Regions from separate parts of the Fulvivirga sedimenti genome, predicted to be linked through region 3. Evidence: riboswitches for the same ligand, from Rfam matches in the RefSeq annotation. Region 3 holds a riboswitch; each other region holds the start of a gene.
The links. A riboswitch is a leader RNA that binds a small molecule or an ion and turns the genes downstream of it on or off. The one in region 3 is predicted to bind cobalamin.
Positions count from the first base shown of each region.

Region 1: another riboswitch for cobalamin. It lies ahead of LDX50_RS11575 (TonB-dependent receptor plug domain-containing protein); the one in region 3 lies ahead of LDX50_RS17545 (TonB-dependent receptor plug domain-containing protein).
Region 2: another riboswitch for cobalamin. It lies ahead of LDX50_RS23265 (TonB-dependent receptor plug domain-containing protein); the one in region 3 lies ahead of LDX50_RS17545 (TonB-dependent receptor plug domain-containing protein).

Region 1 is NZ_JAIXNE010000002.1:1,191,378-1,198,319, reverse strand. Features, by position in the region: gene LDX50_RS11595 (DUF2461 domain-containing protein) at 1-371, shown strand, start outside; gene LDX50_RS11590 (amidohydrolase family protein) at 374-1,948, opposite strand; gene LDX50_RS11585 (hypothetical protein) at 1,999-2,595, opposite strand; gene LDX50_RS11580 (TonB-dependent receptor) at 2,631-4,859, opposite strand; cobalamin riboswitch at 4,964-5,149, shown strand; gene LDX50_RS11575 (TonB-dependent receptor plug domain-containing protein) at 5,235-6,942, shown strand, end outside.
Region 2 is NZ_JAIXNE010000004.1:1,188,370-1,195,311, reverse strand. Features, by position in the region: gene LDX50_RS23270 (TonB-dependent receptor) at 1-1,239, opposite strand, end outside; cobalamin riboswitch at 1,344-1,529, shown strand; gene LDX50_RS23265 (TonB-dependent receptor plug domain-containing protein) at 1,615-3,483, shown strand; gene LDX50_RS23260 (aryl-sulfate sulfotransferase) at 3,858-5,414, opposite strand; gene LDX50_RS23255 (patatin-like phospholipase family protein) at 5,586-6,942, shown strand, end outside.
Region 3 is NZ_JAIXNE010000003.1:1,187,587-1,194,528, forward strand. Features, by position in the region: gene LDX50_RS17535 (patatin-like phospholipase family protein) at 1-1,528, opposite strand, end outside; gene LDX50_RS17540 (aryl-sulfate sulfotransferase) at 1,700-3,256, shown strand; gene LDX50_RS17545 (TonB-dependent receptor plug domain-containing protein) at 3,631-5,499, opposite strand; cobalamin riboswitch at 5,585-5,770, opposite strand; gene LDX50_RS17550 (TonB-dependent receptor) at 5,875-6,942, shown strand, end outside.

The sequences.
Region 1 (6,942 bases), on a different contig from region 3:
AAAGTGACTTTTATATCCATATCGGACCGGAGGAGTCCTTTGTTGCCGGAGGCTACTACCATCCTCCTTCATCCATCCTGTCAAAAATTCGGGAGGCCATTGATTACGACGGAGATGTGCTCCAATCCATACTGGATGAGAAACGCTTTAAGGCAAATTTTGTGCTTGAACAGGATCTGTTAAAGACTTCTCCAAAAGGGTTTACGCAGGATCATCCGCACATCAAACTTTTGCGTTACAAAAGTTTCGCGGTGATGCATACAGTTACCCGGCAAGAGGTTTGCCATCCCGATTTTCAGGATAAAGTTGTGGAATTGTATAAGGTAATGATGCCGTTCAGGGATTACCTGAACCGTGCGGTATTATACTGAGTTCAGAAGCCAGGCTGTTTAATCTCAAAACCTTCTTCTTCCTTCGATGCATCCACAAGCTCTTTTACATCCTGAAGCAGCTTTTTGGCGTCATAGATAATACCATCCTTGATCGTGTATTTTACACCACCCACACGAACTACGTCGTTTTCATCTGTTAGCTTTATGGCACCAGTTCCATACAATACCTTCAGGTTTTGAAGTGGATTTTCTTCGACAATGACAAAATCTGCCAGTTTGCCAACTTCCACTGTGCCCAGATCCTTGTCAAGACCAAGCGCTTCGGCGCCATTCAGCGTAGCGGAGCGAATGACTTCCAAAGGATGAAATCCAGCTTCGCGCAGTAATTCCAGTTCGCGGATATAGGCAAATCCATATAGTTGAAAAATAAAACCGCTGTCAGATCCGGCCGTTACCCTGCCACCCCGGTTTTTATATTCATTGATGAAGGTCATCCAGAGTCGATAATTTTCTTTCCAGGCTACTTCTTCCTCGGTGCCCCAGAAATGCCAGTAGGACCCATGTGATATTTTACTTGGCTGATAGAAACGCCATAAACTGGGCAGGGTGTAGTCTTCATGCCATTCTGCACGGCGAGCACGCATCAGATCCCGGCTCGCCTCATAAATGTTAAAAGTAGGATCCAGCGTGAAATCCAGTTCCAGTAATTCATTCATTACGGCATTCCATTTTTCGGTATATGGCGCTGCGGCCTGTTGCCAAAGACGCCCTGCCTCGCCGAAACGATGCTGCTCGTTATTGTAATTATAATCCAGCGGATAGTTCTGTACCGTCCGGTCGGTAAACAATGCCTCCGGCAAGCCATACCAATGTTCCATGGAGGTAAGTCCCGCGCGGGCGGAATTCAGTACGTTCCATCGCGCGACATCCATCTGCGCGTGGTGACATGCAGAACGCAATCCCAGTTTTTTGTTTTCCATCAATGCCGCTTCCATGATATCCGGGGCAGCACCAAAGAATTTAATCCCGTCGGCACCGTTTTTTGCATTATTCTGCACCCATTCGCGCGCCATTTCCGGTGTACTGATTGGAGAGGTACTTCCCTGTCCGAACGATGTATAAGCCAGTATTCGCGGCGCAGTAATTGTATTTTTCTGACTCTTTTGTTTATGGTCAAGAACCCAGTCGAGTCCGTTTCCCGCTGATGGATCCCGGATCGTGGTGATGCCGTGCGCCATCCAAAGTTTGAAAACATATTCTGCAGGTGTTCCCTGTGCTGACCCTCCGATATGGCCGTGCATATCGATGAAGCCCGGCATGAGATACATACCTGTTGCATCCAGTTCCTTGCCTCCCTTTTCCAGCTTGGGCCGGCGATCGGGGTCGATCGCAACCCCGGGATACCCAACAATTCGAATTTGTTCAATGCGATTATTGCGAACGACAATATCCACTGGCCCGGTGGGTGGAGCGCCGTCTCCTTTAATCATCATTACGCCCCGAATGATTAGCTGTGGCCACGGACCTTCTCCCTCCGTCCGCTCCGGTGCGTCTGTCACCTGGCCGAACGTGAGAAATGGTAGAATTAATAATGCAATTAATGAAAATGCCTTCATAAGATGTTTTTTGGGAATTTACAAAATGACGAATTGATACTAAGGGATTATTATTTGGCCGGCGGATCGAATTGCGAATCACGGTCTGGATTTTCCAGAAATTCGATGATCATCCTTGACTTCAGCCACAGAAATTTCTCCAGTTCATAATAGTCGAAAGCTTGCAGGTCATAGGTTGAGGAAAAATGATCTGTTACGATCTTAAAATCCGAATAGCTCAGTACTGATGTTGGATGCCCGTTGTTTTGAATATGCTGGGTGTAAAGCCCCATTATTTTTTCTGCAATATCCGATTGTACCGGATAAACATCCGGAAAATGAAAATTGCAGTACGTTGAAGCCAGTTTTCTGAATTCGTAAGGCTTATCCGGGAGTAATGCCGAAATGCGCGGAACGATTTCAAGTTCACTGTTTTGAAGATATGGATCTATATGCAATGATTGGATGTGCTTAGCCATCGAGGGCACATAGTGCAGGTCGATAATGCCGTTGTTCATGGCACTGATCTTCTCATTGATAACTAACAGATCTGTATTTTCCGGATTGGCTTCAATAAATTTGAAACAGCGATTATCATTGTAAAAGTAAAGTTCATCCCGCTTGATATCGCGAATCAATTCTTTTATTGTCTCCTTGAGTGTAGCCATGGGCAACGATTTTTTAGCCACATAAGGTAGAAAAATTATTTGAAGAGACTCCAGTTAATTCCTACAAAAAATTCCCTGCCGTGAATAGGGGCATACGAATAGGCGGTATCAAAAAAATTGCTGAAACCCGGATTGGAATAAGGATCATTCAGTCCCGATAAGGGTGAAACCGGTTGAGTGAAATTAAAAATATTACTCACACCCCCATATAGTCTGAGGTTCTTCCAGGATTTGGTGATCTGAATATTATGAATCTGAAAAGGAGAGGAGGTTCTGGGTCTTGGATCAGCCATTGGCTGACCCTGTTCATCGAGATCAAAAACCTCAGGAAGCAACATAGAACCGGTAAAGGTGGCCGACCAGGCAAAGATCCAGTTGGAACGAGGAATGGTATAACTGATATTCAGCAGGGCCGACCATTCAGGGGCGAATGGCAGATTTTCCTTGATGCCCTCTTCGCCGGTCTCTGTCGACCGCAGCAAGGTGCCTGCTGCCATCACCTGAAGGGGAAATATGAATTCCTGTGTCCAGCTGAAACTCACCCCACCGGTTTGGGCATGACCAGCGGTATTGTCATAAATAATTTTCCCGGGATCTGAATAATCAGGAATTATCTTATTGGTAAAGTGCGTGTAAAACACATCAAAATCCACGCTGGCCTGACTGCTGCCCATCGTGAGGATATGATTCAGGTTGAGTGAAATATTGGCGGAACGTTCGGGTTTCAGCTCTTCCCTGATTTCAATGCTCCGCTGCCCGGTTACAAAGGCATGGTCTTCGGTGAATAAGTTTACAAGTCTGAATCCTGTGCCTGAATTGACCCGCAAAGTAGTCCAGTCACCTGCTTTCCATTTCGCATTAAACCTTGGCGAAAAGATTAGTCCGTGTTTTTCATAATAATCTGTGCGCAGGCCACCCAGGAAGGTAAGGGAAGGTGAAAGAGCAAGTTCATCCTGGATAAATATTCCCGGAATGAATTGTTTGTCGGCACCCCCGGGTGTCGCTACCGTATTGTCGTCATAATACTGATAGCGAGAAGTTACACCGGCCAGGATAGCATGCCGACCGGATTCCAGTCTTCTGTAGGCATTGATGAAACCAATCTGTTGCTTTGCCTCATACAGGTCACTGCCGTAGAAACTGTTCTGGTCATGAATACTGAAGGAGTAATCGATTTTATATCCATGGTTGCCGGTAAAGCTTCCGAATAATTCGAACCGTTCTGTCTGGATACTCTCGCCATAAATTGTATCGTTGCCTCGTAATGAATTATGGTTCTCCAGAAAGGATTGAACGCCATTCCTTCGGTCTTCTGTCATGAACTTTGCCGACACGCTTAATTTCTGATCTTTCGGCAACTGTGCCTCCCATTTGCTGAAAATCGCGATGCGGTCCATGTTAATAATATCCCCGAACCCGTCCCTGTTTTCATCAATATACTGGTGCATCCCACTGTAGCTGAGTCCGGAATAGGTTGAAATTTTTTTCAGTTTACCAGACACGGCCGTATTAAAGAACATTTCCCCATGGGTAGTGCCCATAACGTCTGCCGTGAGTATTGGCTGCTTAGCAGGATCTCTTGTAATGATATTGATCACTCCCGCCAGGGCCTCTGAACCATACAGCGTTGAACCCGGGCCTTTAACCACTTCCACCCGATCTACCATGATACCCGGGATACCATTCAGGCCATAGACAGACGCCAGGTTGCCGTACATGGGGGTTCCGTCGATGAGAATCGAGGTATACTGACCCGGAAGTCCGTTAATACTCAAACTATTCGTAAAACATACCCCGCAGGAAACTACCTCCTGGACGCCATTCACCATCGACATGGCGTCTACCAGGTTGTTGGAAGCAGAAGGCATAAACGTATTAAAATGTTTGGTGGTGAGTACTTCGGTTTTAATCGCCGACTGGGATACGAATACGGGCTGGAGTGTACCGGTAATGACCACCTCATCAAGCCCCAGAGAACTTTCCTCAAGCAATATTTTTATTTTTTCATCTGATGCCGGGAGAATTTCCTTGAGGACTGACTTATACCCAAGGGAGCGAATTTCTATACGAATGATATTCTGATCGGCAATTTCCAACCGGAACTTTCCCAGGCTATCTGTGACGGTCATTCCCCCATCCGGCAACTGTCGGATTGTTGCTCCCGGTACGGGACCTTCTTTTCCCTCTACACTGCCCCGTAAGATTTGCTGGGAGAATCCGGACAGCGTGGTTATGAGAAGAAAGAATAAGAAAATAAACCGCATTTCGATTTGACGTAAAATAATATAATAACAAAACTAAAAAATAAATTAGATAAGTCTAAAAAATATTTAAAAAACTCTGAAATACACGGGAGGAAATATTTTACGTATACTTGCACCGTCATGGTGTCCACAATGGTGGACTTAAAAGGGAATACCGGTGAGAATCCGGAGCAGTTCCCGCTACTGTAATCCCATGGATGGCTGATATCCACATTGCCATTGTCCGTTTCGGATGAGAAGGCGGTATCAGTCGGGAGAGCCAGGAGACCTGCCCTGACGATGTTTATTCAATGCTTCGGGTAAAAGCGTGTGAATGGAATCGACTGTTCCCATTCCCCTCTTTTACTCCTTTTGTTTCATTTAACCATTATTGCAATGAAAAAGGAGTTAAAGGTTTGGGCAATAACCTGTATTGCCTTTTGGTGGCTGACGCCAAACATCATTTACGGTCAGCATGACACATTACGCACGGATGAGCTTCGTGAAGTGGTTATTACCGCAAGTAAATTTCCTAAAGCCTCTTCGCAAACCGGTAAAGTAATAAATGTGATCACAAAGGATCAGATAGAAAATGCCGGTGCGCGGGATCTGGGTCAGCTACTACACGAGCAGACCGGATTGTTTGTAAACGGTGCCAATAGTAATCCCGGGAAAGACCGGGGCATATATCTTAGGGGTGCTTCTGCGCAATACACCCTCATTTTACTTGATGGTGTACCAGTTTATGATCCCTCAGGTGTTAATGGCGTATTTGATCTGCGGCTTCTGTCGCTGAACAACATAGAACGGATCGAAATTTTGAAGGGGTCACAATCGACTTTGTACGGGTCTGATGCTATGGCGGGAGTGATCAATATCATTACCAAAACCCCGGAAAGGGCAATTGAACCTTCAGTTTTACTTTCATATGGCACCTATGGGCAATTCCTCGGGGATGTAAGCCTGTTGGGAAGCAAAGGCAAGTTCAGGTATTCAGCCGGATACAGCCGGCGACAGAGTGAAGGATTTTCAGAAGCACGGGATACTACGGGCACAGACGCATTTGAAAAGGATCCGTTTAATCAGAATTCGGCAAATGTGAAAGCAGGGGTTGAGTTGACCAGTAAGACCCGCCTGGAAGGGTTTTTTCAGTTTACCGACATGAAGGGTGATTATGATGCCGGCGCCTTTACCGACTCGGATGTGAATCTTTATGAGGCGCGCAACATGCGCTACGGTATTACTGCCACCAGTCGGGGTGAACGGGGTGATCTCCAGGTTCAGGTTGCCCGGAATGAAACGGATCGTGTTTTTGATACGGATTTCGGAAAGTTTGAATACGCTGCCATTTTTGATCACCTCGAAGGATTCTATCATTACAGAATTTCCGACAGATGGCAGATTCTTCCGGGGGTTTCATTTCAGCGCCAGGAAATTACCAATGAAGAATTTGAAGATGCCAGCCTGTTTGCTCCCTACGCTACGGCTACCTATCAGGCAAACGGTTTTTCCCTGGAAGGGGGTATTCGGTTCAACCGGCATTCTCAATTCGGAAATTTTACTACCTACAGTATCAATCCGAGCTGGTTGATCACTCCGGTATGGAAGGTTTTCGCCAATTATACCACAGGCTTTAAGGCACCTACATTAAATCAGCTTTTTGGGCAGTTTGGAGCAAATCCCAATTTAAAGCCCGAACAAAGCCGCAGCATGGAGGCAGGATTTCAGCGAGCTGATCAGAAGTCTGATATACGTATTGCTGTTTTCAACAGGCGTATTGAGAACATCATCATCTATATCATGGATTATCAGAACAGCGATCGTCAGGATGTAACGGGTGCAGAGGTAGAGGCCGGATATCGAATCACGCCTGAACTGGAGTTCAAGGCGGGATATACCTGGCTCAATGGTGAAATGCAAATGAGTCAGGAGGATAGTGTTTTTAATGGAATTCTCCGTCAGCCGGAACATGCTTTGCGCACTTCGCTTTCCTATTCACCGGTTGCGGGTCTTGAATTGCGGGCCGCCTGGCAGTTATTTGGGTCGCGCAAGGATGTTTATTTTAATCTCCGGGATTTCGCAGTCGAGCAGGTGAATCTTGACG
Region 2 (6,942 bases), on a different contig from region 3:
CTGATAGCGAGAAGTTACACCGGCCAGGATAGCATGCCGACCGGATTCCAGTCTTCTGTAGGCATTGATGAAACCAATCTGTTGCTTTGCCTCATACAGGTCACTGCCGTAGAAACTGTTCTGGTCATGAATACTGAAGGAGTAATCGATTTTATATCCATGGTTGCCGGTAAAGCTTCCGAATAATTCGAACCGTTCTGTCTGGATACTCTCGCCATAAATTGTATCGTTGCCTCGTAATGAATTATGGTTCTCCAGAAAGGATTGAACGCCATTCCTTCGGTCTTCTGTCATGAACTTTGCCGACACGCTTAATTTCTGATCTTTCGGCAACTGTGCCTCCCATTTGCTGAAAATCGCGATGCGGTCCATGTTAATAATATCCCCGAACCCGTCCCTGTTTTCATCAATATACTGGTGCATCCCACTGTAGCTGAGTCCGGAATAGGTTGAAATTTTTTTCAGTTTACCAGACACGGCCGTATTAAAGAACATTTCCCCATGGGTAGTGCCCATAACGTCTGCCGTGAGTATTGGCTGCTTAGCAGGATCTCTTGTAATGATATTGATCACTCCCGCCAGGGCCTCTGAACCATACAGCGTTGAACCCGGGCCTTTAACCACTTCCACCCGATCTACCATGATACCCGGGATACCATTCAGGCCATAGACAGACGCCAGGTTGCCGTACATGGGGGTTCCGTCGATGAGAATCGAGGTATACTGACCCGGAAGTCCGTTAATACTCAAACTATTCGTAAAACATACCCCGCAGGAAACTACCTCCTGGACGCCATTCACCATCGACATGGCGTCTACCAGGTTGTTGGAAGCAGAAGGCATAAACGTATTAAAATGTTTGGTGGTGAGTACTTCGGTTTTAATCGCCGACTGGGATACGAATACGGGCTGGAGTGTACCGGTAATGACCACCTCATCAAGCCCCAGAGAACTTTCCTCAAGCAATATTTTTATTTTTTCATCTGATGCCGGGAGAATTTCCTTGAGGACTGACTTATACCCAAGGGAGCGAATTTCTATACGAATGATATTCTGATCGGCAATTTCCAACCGGAACTTTCCCAGGCTATCTGTGACGGTCATTCCCCCATCCGGCAACTGTCGGATTGTTGCTCCCGGTACGGGACCTTCTTTTCCCTCTACACTGCCCCGTAAGATTTGCTGGGAGAATCCGGACAGCGTGGTTATGAGAAGAAAGAATAAGAAAATAAACCGCATTTCGATTTGACGTAAAATAATATAATAACAAAACTAAAAAATAAATTAGATAAGTCTAAAAAATATTTAAAAAACTCTGAAATACACGGGAGGAAATATTTTACGTATACTTGCACCGTCATGGTGTCCACAATGGTGGACTTAAAAGGGAATACCGGTGAGAATCCGGAGCAGTTCCCGCTACTGTAATCCCATGGATGGCTGATATCCACATTGCCATTGTCCGTTTCGGATGAGAAGGCGGTATCAGTCGGGAGAGCCAGGAGACCTGCCCTGACGATGTTTATTCAATGCTTCGGGTAAAAGCGTGTGAATGGAATCGACTGTTCCCATTCCCCTCTTTTACTCCTTTTGTTTCATTTAACCATTATTGCAATGAAAAAGGAGTTAAAGGTTTGGGCAATAACCTGTATTGCCTTTTGGTGGCTGACGCCAAACATCATTTACGGTCAGCATGACACATTACGCACGGATGAGCTTCGTGAAGTGGTTATTACCGCAAGTAAATTTCCTAAAGCCTCTTCGCAAACCGGTAAAGTAATAAATGTGATCACAAAGGATCAGATAGAAAATGCCGGTGCGCGGGATCTGGGTCAGCTACTACACGAGCAGACCGGATTGTTTGTAAACGGTGCCAATAGTAATCCCGGGAAAGACCGGGGCATATATCTTAGGGGTGCTTCTGCGCAATACACCCTCATTTTACTTGATGGTGTACCAGTTTATGATCCCTCAGGTGTTAATGGCGTATTTGATCTGCGGCTTCTGTCGCTGAACAACATAGAACGGATCGAAATTTTGAAGGGGTCACAATCGACTTTGTACGGGTCTGATGCTATGGCGGGAGTGATCAATATCATTACCAAAACCCCGGAAAGGGCAATTGAACCTTCAGTTTTACTTTCATATGGCACCTATGGGCAATTCCTCGGGGATGTAAGCCTGTTGGGAAGCAAAGGCAAGTTCAGGTATTCAGCCGGATACAGCCGGCGACAGAGTGAAGGATTTTCAGAAGCACGGGATACTACGGGCACAGACGCATTTGAAAAGGATCCGTTTAATCAGAATTCGGCAAATGTGAAAGCAGGGGTTGAGTTGACCAGTAAGACCCGCCTGGAAGGGTTTTTTCAGTTTACCGACATGAAGGGTGATTATGATGCCGGCGCCTTTACCGACTCGGATGTGAATCTTTATGAGGCGCGCAACATGCGCTACGGTATTACTGCCACCAGTCGGGGTGAACGGGGTGATCTCCAGGTTCAGGTTGCCCGGAATGAAACGGATCGTGTTTTTGATACGGATTTCGGAAAGTTTGAATACGCTGCCATTTTTGATCACCTCGAAGGATTCTATCATTACAGAATTTCCGACAGATGGCAGATTCTTCCGGGGGTTTCATTTCAGCGCCAGGAAATTACCAATGAAGAATTTGAAGATGCCAGCCTGTTTGCTCCCTACGCTACGGCTACCTATCAGGCAAACGGTTTTTCCCTGGAAGGGGGTATTCGGTTCAACCGGCATTCTCAATTCGGAAATTTTACTACCTACAGTATCAATCCGAGCTGGTTGATCACTCCGGTATGGAAGGTTTTCGCCAATTATACCACAGGCTTTAAGGCACCTACATTAAATCAGCTTTTTGGGCAGTTTGGAGCAAATCCCAATTTAAAGCCCGAACAAAGCCGCAGCATGGAGGCAGGATTTCAGCGAGCTGATCAGAAGTCTGATATACGTATTGCTGTTTTCAACAGGCGTATTGAGAACATCATCATCTATATCATGGATTATCAGAACAGCGATCGTCAGGATGTAACGGGTGCAGAGGTAGAGGCCGGATATCGAATCACGCCTGAACTGGAGTTCAAGGCGGGATATACCTGGCTCAATGGTGAAATGCAAATGAGTCAGGAGGATAGTGTTTTTAATGGAATTCTCCGTCAGCCGGAACATGCTTTGCGCACTTCGCTTTCCTATTCACCGGTTGCGGGTCTTGAATTGCGGGCCGCCTGGCAGTTATTTGGGTCGCGCAAGGATGTTTATTTTAATCTCCGGGATTTCGCAGTCGAGCAGGTGAATCTTGACGCGTATTCATTACTGGACCTGATGGTTTCCTATTCATTCCCAAAGGCGAAAATGCGTATGTTCGCTGACATTCGTAATTTATTGAATACCGATTATTACGAGGTGTATGGCTATAATGTAATGGGAAGAAATATTCAACTTGGGGTTCACTGGACCCCCTGAGTTTACATAATATAAGGGGAATGCAGGTGCAGAATATTGTCGTTGTTGTCGTTATTTTCGTTGTCTCCGTGATATTATGCGACCACCCGCTGCGCAGGGGTCGGATTAACAAATGCGATCTGTCTCACATATGCGACCACCCGCTCAGGGGTGGAACTATGGTCTGCAGAGTTTCTATTATTTTGCTTTTTGAGAGATGTTTGTGGATGACCCCTGCGATGGCGGGGGTCAAATAAGTGAGCACATTGGCAGAATAAAGAACGACCCCTGCTTTAGCGGGGGTCGCATAAGAACTAATGGCTTGATATACCCGATTAATGAATGATTTGGTGTATGCGTTCTTTGAATTTTTATGCTTGAATTTCCAGCATTCGTTACATCGGAGGCTTCTGCGTGGCTGGTTGTGGATCAATAGGCTGAAGTTCCTTACCTGCGACTGCCGGATGATCTACCGGAATGTGTGTAGCCCTGAAAATGGCATACATGAACGGTCCTACCGGCTGAGGTGGTGTCCCGTCGGGCAGTTTCCACTGTCCGATATAGGGTGACCAGTAGTCCCAGACAACCTCACCGTCTTCCGTAATTTCCTGCAGCCGGCCCTGCGGCCCGAAGTTCATCAGCGTATGACCATTTTTCATACGGTGGGCACTGGAAATAAACATTGCAAGATAGTCACCCTCATTATTTGCTGTATAGGTCCAGGTAGGTTTTTCAGGTCCGATTGGCCCGCTTTCAGGAATAATATATTTCCCATCGGCATCCATGGGTGGCGTAATTTGAGTTACCTGTGAATGAGTTTCACCATCGGCATCCTTGAAGTTATTATTAAAGATGGTAAGGTCACCTTCACCCGGATAGCCGGGAAGGATCCAACGCACATCATGTTCGAATCCAAGGTATTGATCCGTGGTATCCCCGCGGTTATATTCCTGCGGATTTCCCCATCGGTACAAGAGGTCGCCGCCTTTACCAGATTTTCCGCCGGTACTGCCCGATGCTTCCTCCGTAGTTGTAGAATGATCAATAATCCAGATTTCAGAAAAATCGGGTATACTAAGTACTATTTGATCGAGTTCAGGATTGTAGTCGATCGCATTGGTATGGAACATATCCGAGCCCATGTTATCAATGGTCGCATTAGCAGCATACTGACCCTGCGCCTTGCCCCGTTCAAATTCCTCCGGGTCGGGCTGGCGGATAGTATCACCATTGTTGATATTGATCCGCTCCGGGTGATCGCTTAATTTTCCGTAATTCGGGAGATCAGGGTTTACATCCTGAATCATATGGTCCCATGCGTACCATTCCCAAACGATTTCACCTCCACTTGGTTTGGTGGGTTTGACTTCGATTATTTTATCGGGCCACACACCGGCTTTCGGGATCAGGTGTGGCATTCTGCCAGCCGCCATCGCTTCCTCCGGCGTTTTGCTTTCCCAGACAATGAGCAGGATATTTCCATTGGGCATTACGGCAAAATCGTGGTGCATCAGATTGTCCTGATTCGCCAGTTTGTATTCCCATAGTAACTCCCCATCCCAGCTAAACTCCTGAACACGACCTGCCATACCCCCGCCGGAAAATACAACCGCTTCGGGATCCCGACTGTGCACATATAAACGGCCATCTTCCATCAGATAATGGGAACCGAGTCCAAAGTTCGTTTTCCATTCATGGACTACCTTGCCATCCAGATCGATAAGATATACGTCGGAACTGGTAAGGGAGGAAAATAATATATAGCCTGGCGTTGCATTTTCTGTTTTCAGGCGGAGTCCCCTTTCCTGATCCAATGCCGCCATTTTCACCATTTCCGGGGGAATCCCGCCTTCCGGGGGTGCTTCCGCGACGTCGGACTGTTGATCCTGCTGACCACAGGAAAAGCAAAATGTAAGTAAAAGTAAAGTGAACAGTCGTTTAGAAGTGTACATGACAAGATATGATGGTTGGGGAGTTTTGAAAATTTTCAGAAGAACATAAGAATTAATGGTAAAAACAAGCCTCTTTCATGAATTGGTTGAATTTTTGGAAGAATCACTCAACCTGAATGAAATTATTATGTTTAGTGATTGTATCTTACTAGTCCAAAATATTTTGATGTTATGAAATTTATGTCTTTCCTGATCCTGCTTACCCTCACTGTCGGCGGGTTATTTGCTCAGTCTGCAGAAAGACCAAAAATCGGGTTGGTGTTGAGTGGGGGTGGCGCCAAGGGAATGGCCCATATTGGCATACTTAAAGAACTTGAAAGCCTGGGTATCAGGCCGGATTATATAACGGGGACGAGCATGGGAAGTGTGGTTGGTGGTTTGTATGCTGCTGGTTATACGGCCTCTGAAATTGAGGAAATTGCCCTTGCCATCAACTGGGATGAGTTGCTGAGCAATAATACCTCGATGAATCAGATCAATTATCAGGAAAAGGCCTATTACGAGCGTTACCTGATTGAACTGGGATTAAAAAAGGGGAAGATCGAGTTACCGCAGGGACTGATCGACGGTCAGCGTTTGTCTGAGCTGCTGTCCAAACTCACACGCCATGTGCATCATATCAACGATTTTAATGAACTTCCTATTCCCTTTGCGTGCGTGGGTACCGACATTGCTACCGGACAACCTGTTGTGATGCGCAGCGGATCCCTTCCGATGGCTATTAGGGCTAGTATGGCCATTCCTTCGATATTCACCCCGGTTGAACGGAATGATACCTTGTTGGTTGATGGGGGACTGGTTCGCAATTTTCCCGTTCCGGAGTGCCAGGAAATGGGAGCAGATATTATCATTGGTGTTTTTGTAAGTGGAGGTCTTCTGAAGAAGGAAGAACTTAAATCTGCGGTGGACGTCCTTTCTCAATCCGCCTTTGTTATGAGCGCACTGGATTCTGAGGAGCAAATGAAAAAGTGCGACCTGTTGATTGAACCTGATATTTCATCATTCAGCACTATGGGATTTGAAGATACGCCGGCCATTATCCGGAGCGGTGAAGCCGCGGCAGAAGCAGCCCGGCCGGCACTCAGGGCCCTGGCGGATTCGCTCGGACTCGTTCCATTCGATGTTAATGAACTGATTCCTGTCCGACCAGATTCGTTCAGGATAGCAAATATTATCATTCGAAATAATATCCATACACCCGACAGCTATGTAAAAGGAAGACTGCGGATTGACGAAGGCTCAACTGTATCAATTGGTTATATTGATGATCGTGTAGACGTCCTGTTCGGATCCAGGAATTTTGATAAAGTGGTCTATGAAATGATGCCCAACGGAGATGAGTATGATTTAATACTTACCGTGGAAGAGGCACCACAGGCGCAGATCAAACTGGCCCTCCATTATGACAATGAAAATGGGGCGGGAATCAATCTGAATTTTACAAAGCGGAACCTTCTGCCTGCGAGTCGGCTTGTGCTCGAGTTTGATTTGGCTGAAAATCCCCGCGGTGATGCCAACTTCCTGAAGT
Region 3 (6,942 bases):
GACCGCCCCATTGATAATTTCGTCGTTTGGAATTTATTATTGTAAAATAGGGATTCAGGTAACGATTCCGGAAAATGCCCTCCTGACGGTCGTCTGAATCTACGATGGGCACGTCACTGCTGCGGTAATTTATTCCGGCCTTAGCAATCCAGTTTTGCCGTGCCCCCATATACTTCAGGAAGTTGGCATCACCGCGGGGATTTTCAGCCAAATCAAACTCGAGCACAAGCCGACTCGCAGGCAGAAGGTTCCGCTTTGTAAAATTCAGATTGATTCCCGCCCCATTTTCATTGTCATAATGGAGGGCCAGTTTGATCTGCGCCTGTGGTGCCTCTTCCACGGTAAGTATTAAATCATACTCATCTCCGTTGGGCATCATTTCATAGACCACTTTATCAAAATTCCTGGATCCGAACAGGACGTCTACACGATCATCAATATAACCAATTGATACAGTTGAGCCTTCGTCAATCCGCAGTCTTCCTTTTACATAGCTGTCGGGTGTATGGATATTATTTCGAATGATAATATTTGCTATCCTGAACGAATCTGGTCGGACAGGAATCAGTTCATTAACATCGAATGGAACGAGTCCGAGCGAATCCGCCAGGGCCCTGAGTGCCGGCCGGGCTGCTTCTGCCGCGGCTTCACCGCTCCGGATAATGGCCGGCGTATCTTCAAATCCCATAGTGCTGAATGATGAAATATCAGGTTCAATCAACAGGTCGCACTTTTTCATTTGCTCCTCAGAATCCAGTGCGCTCATAACAAAGGCGGATTGAGAAAGGACGTCCACCGCAGATTTAAGTTCTTCCTTCTTCAGAAGACCTCCACTTACAAAAACACCAATGATAATATCTGCTCCCATTTCCTGGCACTCCGGAACGGGAAAATTGCGAACCAGTCCCCCATCAACCAACAAGGTATCATTCCGTTCAACCGGGGTGAATATCGAAGGAATGGCCATACTAGCCCTAATAGCCATCGGAAGGGATCCGCTGCGCATCACAACAGGTTGTCCGGTAGCAATGTCGGTACCCACGCACGCAAAGGGAATAGGAAGTTCATTAAAATCGTTGATATGATGCACATGGCGTGTGAGTTTGGACAGCAGCTCAGACAAACGCTGACCGTCGATCAGTCCCTGCGGTAACTCGATCTTCCCCTTTTTTAATCCCAGTTCAATCAGGTAACGCTCGTAATAGGCCTTTTCCTGATAATTGATCTGATTCATCGAGGTATTATTGCTCAGCAACTCATCCCAGTTGATGGCAAGGGCAATTTCCTCAATTTCAGAGGCCGTATAACCAGCAGCATACAAACCACCAACCACACTTCCCATGCTCGTCCCCGTTATATAATCCGGCCTGATACCCAGGCTTTCAAGTTCTTTAAGTATGCCAATATGGGCCATTCCCTTGGCGCCACCCCCACTCAACACCAACCCGATTTTTGGTCTTTCTGCAGACTGAGCAAATAACCCGCCGACAGTGAGGGTAAGCAGGATCAGGAAAGACATAAATTTCATAACATCAAAATATTTTGGACTAGTAAGATACAATCACTAAACATAATAATTTCATTCAGGTTGAGTGATTCTTCCAAAAATTCAACCAATTCATGAAAGAGGCTTGTTTTTACCATTAATTCTTATGTTCTTCTGAAAATTTTCAAAACTCCCCAACCATCATATCTTGTCATGTACACTTCTAAACGACTGTTCACTTTACTTTTACTTACATTTTGCTTTTCCTGTGGTCAGCAGGATCAACAGTCCGACGTCGCGGAAGCACCCCCGGAAGGCGGGATTCCCCCGGAAATGGTGAAAATGGCGGCATTGGATCAGGAAAGGGGACTCCGCCTGAAAACAGAAAATGCAACGCCAGGCTATATATTATTTTCCTCCCTTACCAGTTCCGACGTATATCTTATCGATCTGGATGGCAAGGTAGTCCATGAATGGAAAACGAACTTTGGACTCGGTTCCCATTATCTGATGGAAGATGGCCGTTTATATGTGCACAGTCGGGATCCCGAAGCGGTTGTATTTTCCGGCGGGGGTATGGCAGGTCGTGTTCAGGAGTTTAGCTGGGATGGGGAGTTACTATGGGAATACAAACTGGCGAATCAGGACAATCTGATGCACCACGATTTTGCCGTAATGCCCAATGGAAATATCCTGCTCATTGTCTGGGAAAGCAAAACGCCGGAGGAAGCGATGGCGGCTGGCAGAATGCCACACCTGATCCCGAAAGCCGGTGTGTGGCCCGATAAAATAATCGAAGTCAAACCCACCAAACCAAGTGGAGGTGAAATCGTTTGGGAATGGTACGCATGGGACCATATGATTCAGGATGTAAACCCTGATCTCCCGAATTACGGAAAATTAAGCGATCACCCGGAGCGGATCAATATCAACAATGGTGATACTATCCGCCAGCCCGACCCGGAGGAATTTGAACGGGGCAAGGCGCAGGGTCAGTATGCTGCTAATGCGACCATTGATAACATGGGCTCGGATATGTTCCATACCAATGCGATCGACTACAATCCTGAACTCGATCAAATAGTACTTAGTATACCCGATTTTTCTGAAATCTGGATTATTGATCATTCTACAACTACGGAGGAAGCATCGGGCAGTACCGGCGGAAAATCTGGTAAAGGCGGCGACCTCTTGTACCGATGGGGAAATCCGCAGGAATATAACCGCGGGGATACCACGGATCAATACCTTGGATTCGAACATGATGTGCGTTGGATCCTTCCCGGCTATCCGGGTGAAGGTGACCTTACCATCTTTAATAATAACTTCAAGGATGCCGATGGTGAAACTCATTCACAGGTAACTCAAATTACGCCACCCATGGATGCCGATGGGAAATATATTATTCCTGAAAGCGGGCCAATCGGACCTGAAAAACCTACCTGGACCTATACAGCAAATAATGAGGGTGACTATCTTGCAATGTTTATTTCCAGTGCCCACCGTATGAAAAATGGTCATACGCTGATGAACTTCGGGCCGCAGGGCCGGCTGCAGGAAATTACGGAAGACGGTGAGGTTGTCTGGGACTACTGGTCACCCTATATCGGACAGTGGAAACTGCCCGACGGGACACCACCTCAGCCGGTAGGACCGTTCATGTATGCCATTTTCAGGGCTACACACATTCCGGTAGATCATCCGGCAGTCGCAGGTAAGGAACTTCAGCCTATTGATCCACAACCAGCCACGCAGAAGCCTCCGATGTAACGAATGCTGGAAATTCAAGCATAAAAATTCAAAGAACGCATACACCAAATCATTCATTAATCGGGTATATCAAGCCATTAGTTCTTATGCGACCCCCGCTAAAGCAGGGGTCGTTCTTTATTCTGCCAATGTGCTCACTTATTTGACCCCCGCCATCGCAGGGGTCATCCACAAACATCTCTCAAAAAGCAAAATAATAGAAACTCTGCAGACCATAGTTCCACCCCTGAGCGGGTGGTCGCATATGTGAGACAGATCGCATTTGTTAATCCGACCCCTGCGCAGCGGGTGGTCGCATAATATCACGGAGACAACGAAAATAACGACAACAACGACAATATTCTGCACCTGCATTCCCCTTATATTATGTAAACTCAGGGGGTCCAGTGAACCCCAAGTTGAATATTTCTTCCCATTACATTATAGCCATACACCTCGTAATAATCGGTATTCAATAAATTACGAATGTCAGCGAACATACGCATTTTCGCCTTTGGGAATGAATAGGAAACCATCAGGTCCAGTAATGAATACGCGTCAAGATTCACCTGCTCGACTGCGAAATCCCGGAGATTAAAATAAACATCCTTGCGCGACCCAAATAACTGCCAGGCGGCCCGCAATTCAAGACCCGCAACCGGTGAATAGGAAAGCGAAGTGCGCAAAGCATGTTCCGGCTGACGGAGAATTCCATTAAAAACACTATCCTCCTGACTCATTTGCATTTCACCATTGAGCCAGGTATATCCCGCCTTGAACTCCAGTTCAGGCGTGATTCGATATCCGGCCTCTACCTCTGCACCCGTTACATCCTGACGATCGCTGTTCTGATAATCCATGATATAGATGATGATGTTCTCAATACGCCTGTTGAAAACAGCAATACGTATATCAGACTTCTGATCAGCTCGCTGAAATCCTGCCTCCATGCTGCGGCTTTGTTCGGGCTTTAAATTGGGATTTGCTCCAAACTGCCCAAAAAGCTGATTTAATGTAGGTGCCTTAAAGCCTGTGGTATAATTGGCGAAAACCTTCCATACCGGAGTGATCAACCAGCTCGGATTGATACTGTAGGTAGTAAAATTTCCGAATTGAGAATGCCGGTTGAACCGAATACCCCCTTCCAGGGAAAAACCGTTTGCCTGATAGGTAGCCGTAGCGTAGGGAGCAAACAGGCTGGCATCTTCAAATTCTTCATTGGTAATTTCCTGGCGCTGAAATGAAACCCCCGGAAGAATCTGCCATCTGTCGGAAATTCTGTAATGATAGAATCCTTCGAGGTGATCAAAAATGGCAGCGTATTCAAACTTTCCGAAATCCGTATCAAAAACACGATCCGTTTCATTCCGGGCAACCTGAACCTGGAGATCACCCCGTTCACCCCGACTGGTGGCAGTAATACCGTAGCGCATGTTGCGCGCCTCATAAAGATTCACATCCGAGTCGGTAAAGGCGCCGGCATCATAATCACCCTTCATGTCGGTAAACTGAAAAAACCCTTCCAGGCGGGTCTTACTGGTCAACTCAACCCCTGCTTTCACATTTGCCGAATTCTGATTAAACGGATCCTTTTCAAATGCGTCTGTGCCCGTAGTATCCCGTGCTTCTGAAAATCCTTCACTCTGTCGCCGGCTGTATCCGGCTGAATACCTGAACTTGCCTTTGCTTCCCAACAGGCTTACATCCCCGAGGAATTGCCCATAGGTGCCATATGAAAGTAAAACTGAAGGTTCAATTGCCCTTTCCGGGGTTTTGGTAATGATATTGATCACTCCCGCCATAGCATCAGACCCGTACAAAGTCGATTGTGACCCCTTCAAAATTTCGATCCGTTCTATGTTGTTCAGCGACAGAAGCCGCAGATCAAATACGCCATTAACACCTGAGGGATCATAAACTGGTACACCATCAAGTAAAATGAGGGTGTATTGCGCAGAAGCACCCCTAAGATATATGCCCCGGTCTTTCCCGGGATTACTATTGGCACCGTTTACAAACAATCCGGTCTGCTCGTGTAGTAGCTGACCCAGATCCCGCGCACCGGCATTTTCTATCTGATCCTTTGTGATCACATTTATTACTTTACCGGTTTGCGAAGAGGCTTTAGGAAATTTACTTGCGGTAATAACCACTTCACGAAGCTCATCCGTGCGTAATGTGTCATGCTGACCGTAAATGATGTTTGGCGTCAGCCACCAAAAGGCAATACAGGTTATTGCCCAAACCTTTAACTCCTTTTTCATTGCAATAATGGTTAAATGAAACAAAAGGAGTAAAAGAGGGGAATGGGAACAGTCGATTCCATTCACACGCTTTTACCCGAAGCATTGAATAAACATCGTCAGGGCAGGTCTCCTGGCTCTCCCGACTGATACCGCCTTCTCATCCGAAACGGACAATGGCAATGTGGATATCAGCCATCCATGGGATTACAGTAGCGGGAACTGCTCCGGATTCTCACCGGTATTCCCTTTTAAGTCCACCATTGTGGACACCATGACGGTGCAAGTATACGTAAAATATTTCCTCCCGTGTATTTCAGAGTTTTTTAAATATTTTTTAGACTTATCTAATTTATTTTTTAGTTTTGTTATTATATTATTTTACGTCAAATCGAAATGCGGTTTATTTTCTTATTCTTTCTTCTCATAACCACGCTGTCCGGATTCTCCCAGCAAATCTTACGGGGCAGTGTAGAGGGAAAAGAAGGTCCCGTACCGGGAGCAACAATCCGACAGTTGCCGGATGGGGGAATGACCGTCACAGATAGCCTGGGAAAGTTCCGGTTGGAAATTGCCGATCAGAATATCATTCGTATAGAAATTCGCTCCCTTGGGTATAAGTCAGTCCTCAAGGAAATTCTCCCGGCATCAGATGAAAAAATAAAAATATTGCTTGAGGAAAGTTCTCTGGGGCTTGATGAGGTGGTCATTACCGGTACACTCCAGCCCGTATTCGTATCCCAGTCGGCGATTAAAACCGAAGTACTCACCACCAAACATTTTAATACGTTTATGCCTTCTGCTTCCAACAACCTGGTAGACGCCATGTCGATGGTGAATGGCGTCCAGGAGGTAGTTTCCTGCGGGGTATGTTTTACGAATAGTTTGAGTATTAACGGACTTCCGGGTCAGTATACCTCGATTCTCATCGACGGAACCCCCATGTACGGCAACCTGGCGTCTGTCTATGGCCTGAATGGTATCCCGGGTATCATGGTAGATCGGGTGGAAGTGGTTAAAGGCCCGGGTTCAACGCTGTATGGTTCAGAGGCCCTGGCGGGAGTGATCAATATCATTACAAGAGATCCTGCTAAGCAGCCAATACTCACGGCAGACGTTATGGGCACTACCCATGGGGAAATGTTCTTTAATACGGCCGTGTCTGGTAAACTGAAAAAAATTTCAACCTATTCCGGACTCAGCTACAGTGGGATGCACCAGTATATTGATGAAAACAGGGACGGGTTCGGGGATATTATTAACATGGACCGCATCGCGATTTTCAGCAAATGGGAGGCACAGTTGCCGAAAGATCAGAAATTAAGCGTGTCGGCAAAGTTCATGACAGAAGACCGAAGGAATGGCGTTCAATCCTTTCTGGAGAACCATAATTCATTACGAGGCAACGATACAATTTATGGCGAGAGTATCCAGACAGAACGGTTCGAATTATTCGGAAGCTTT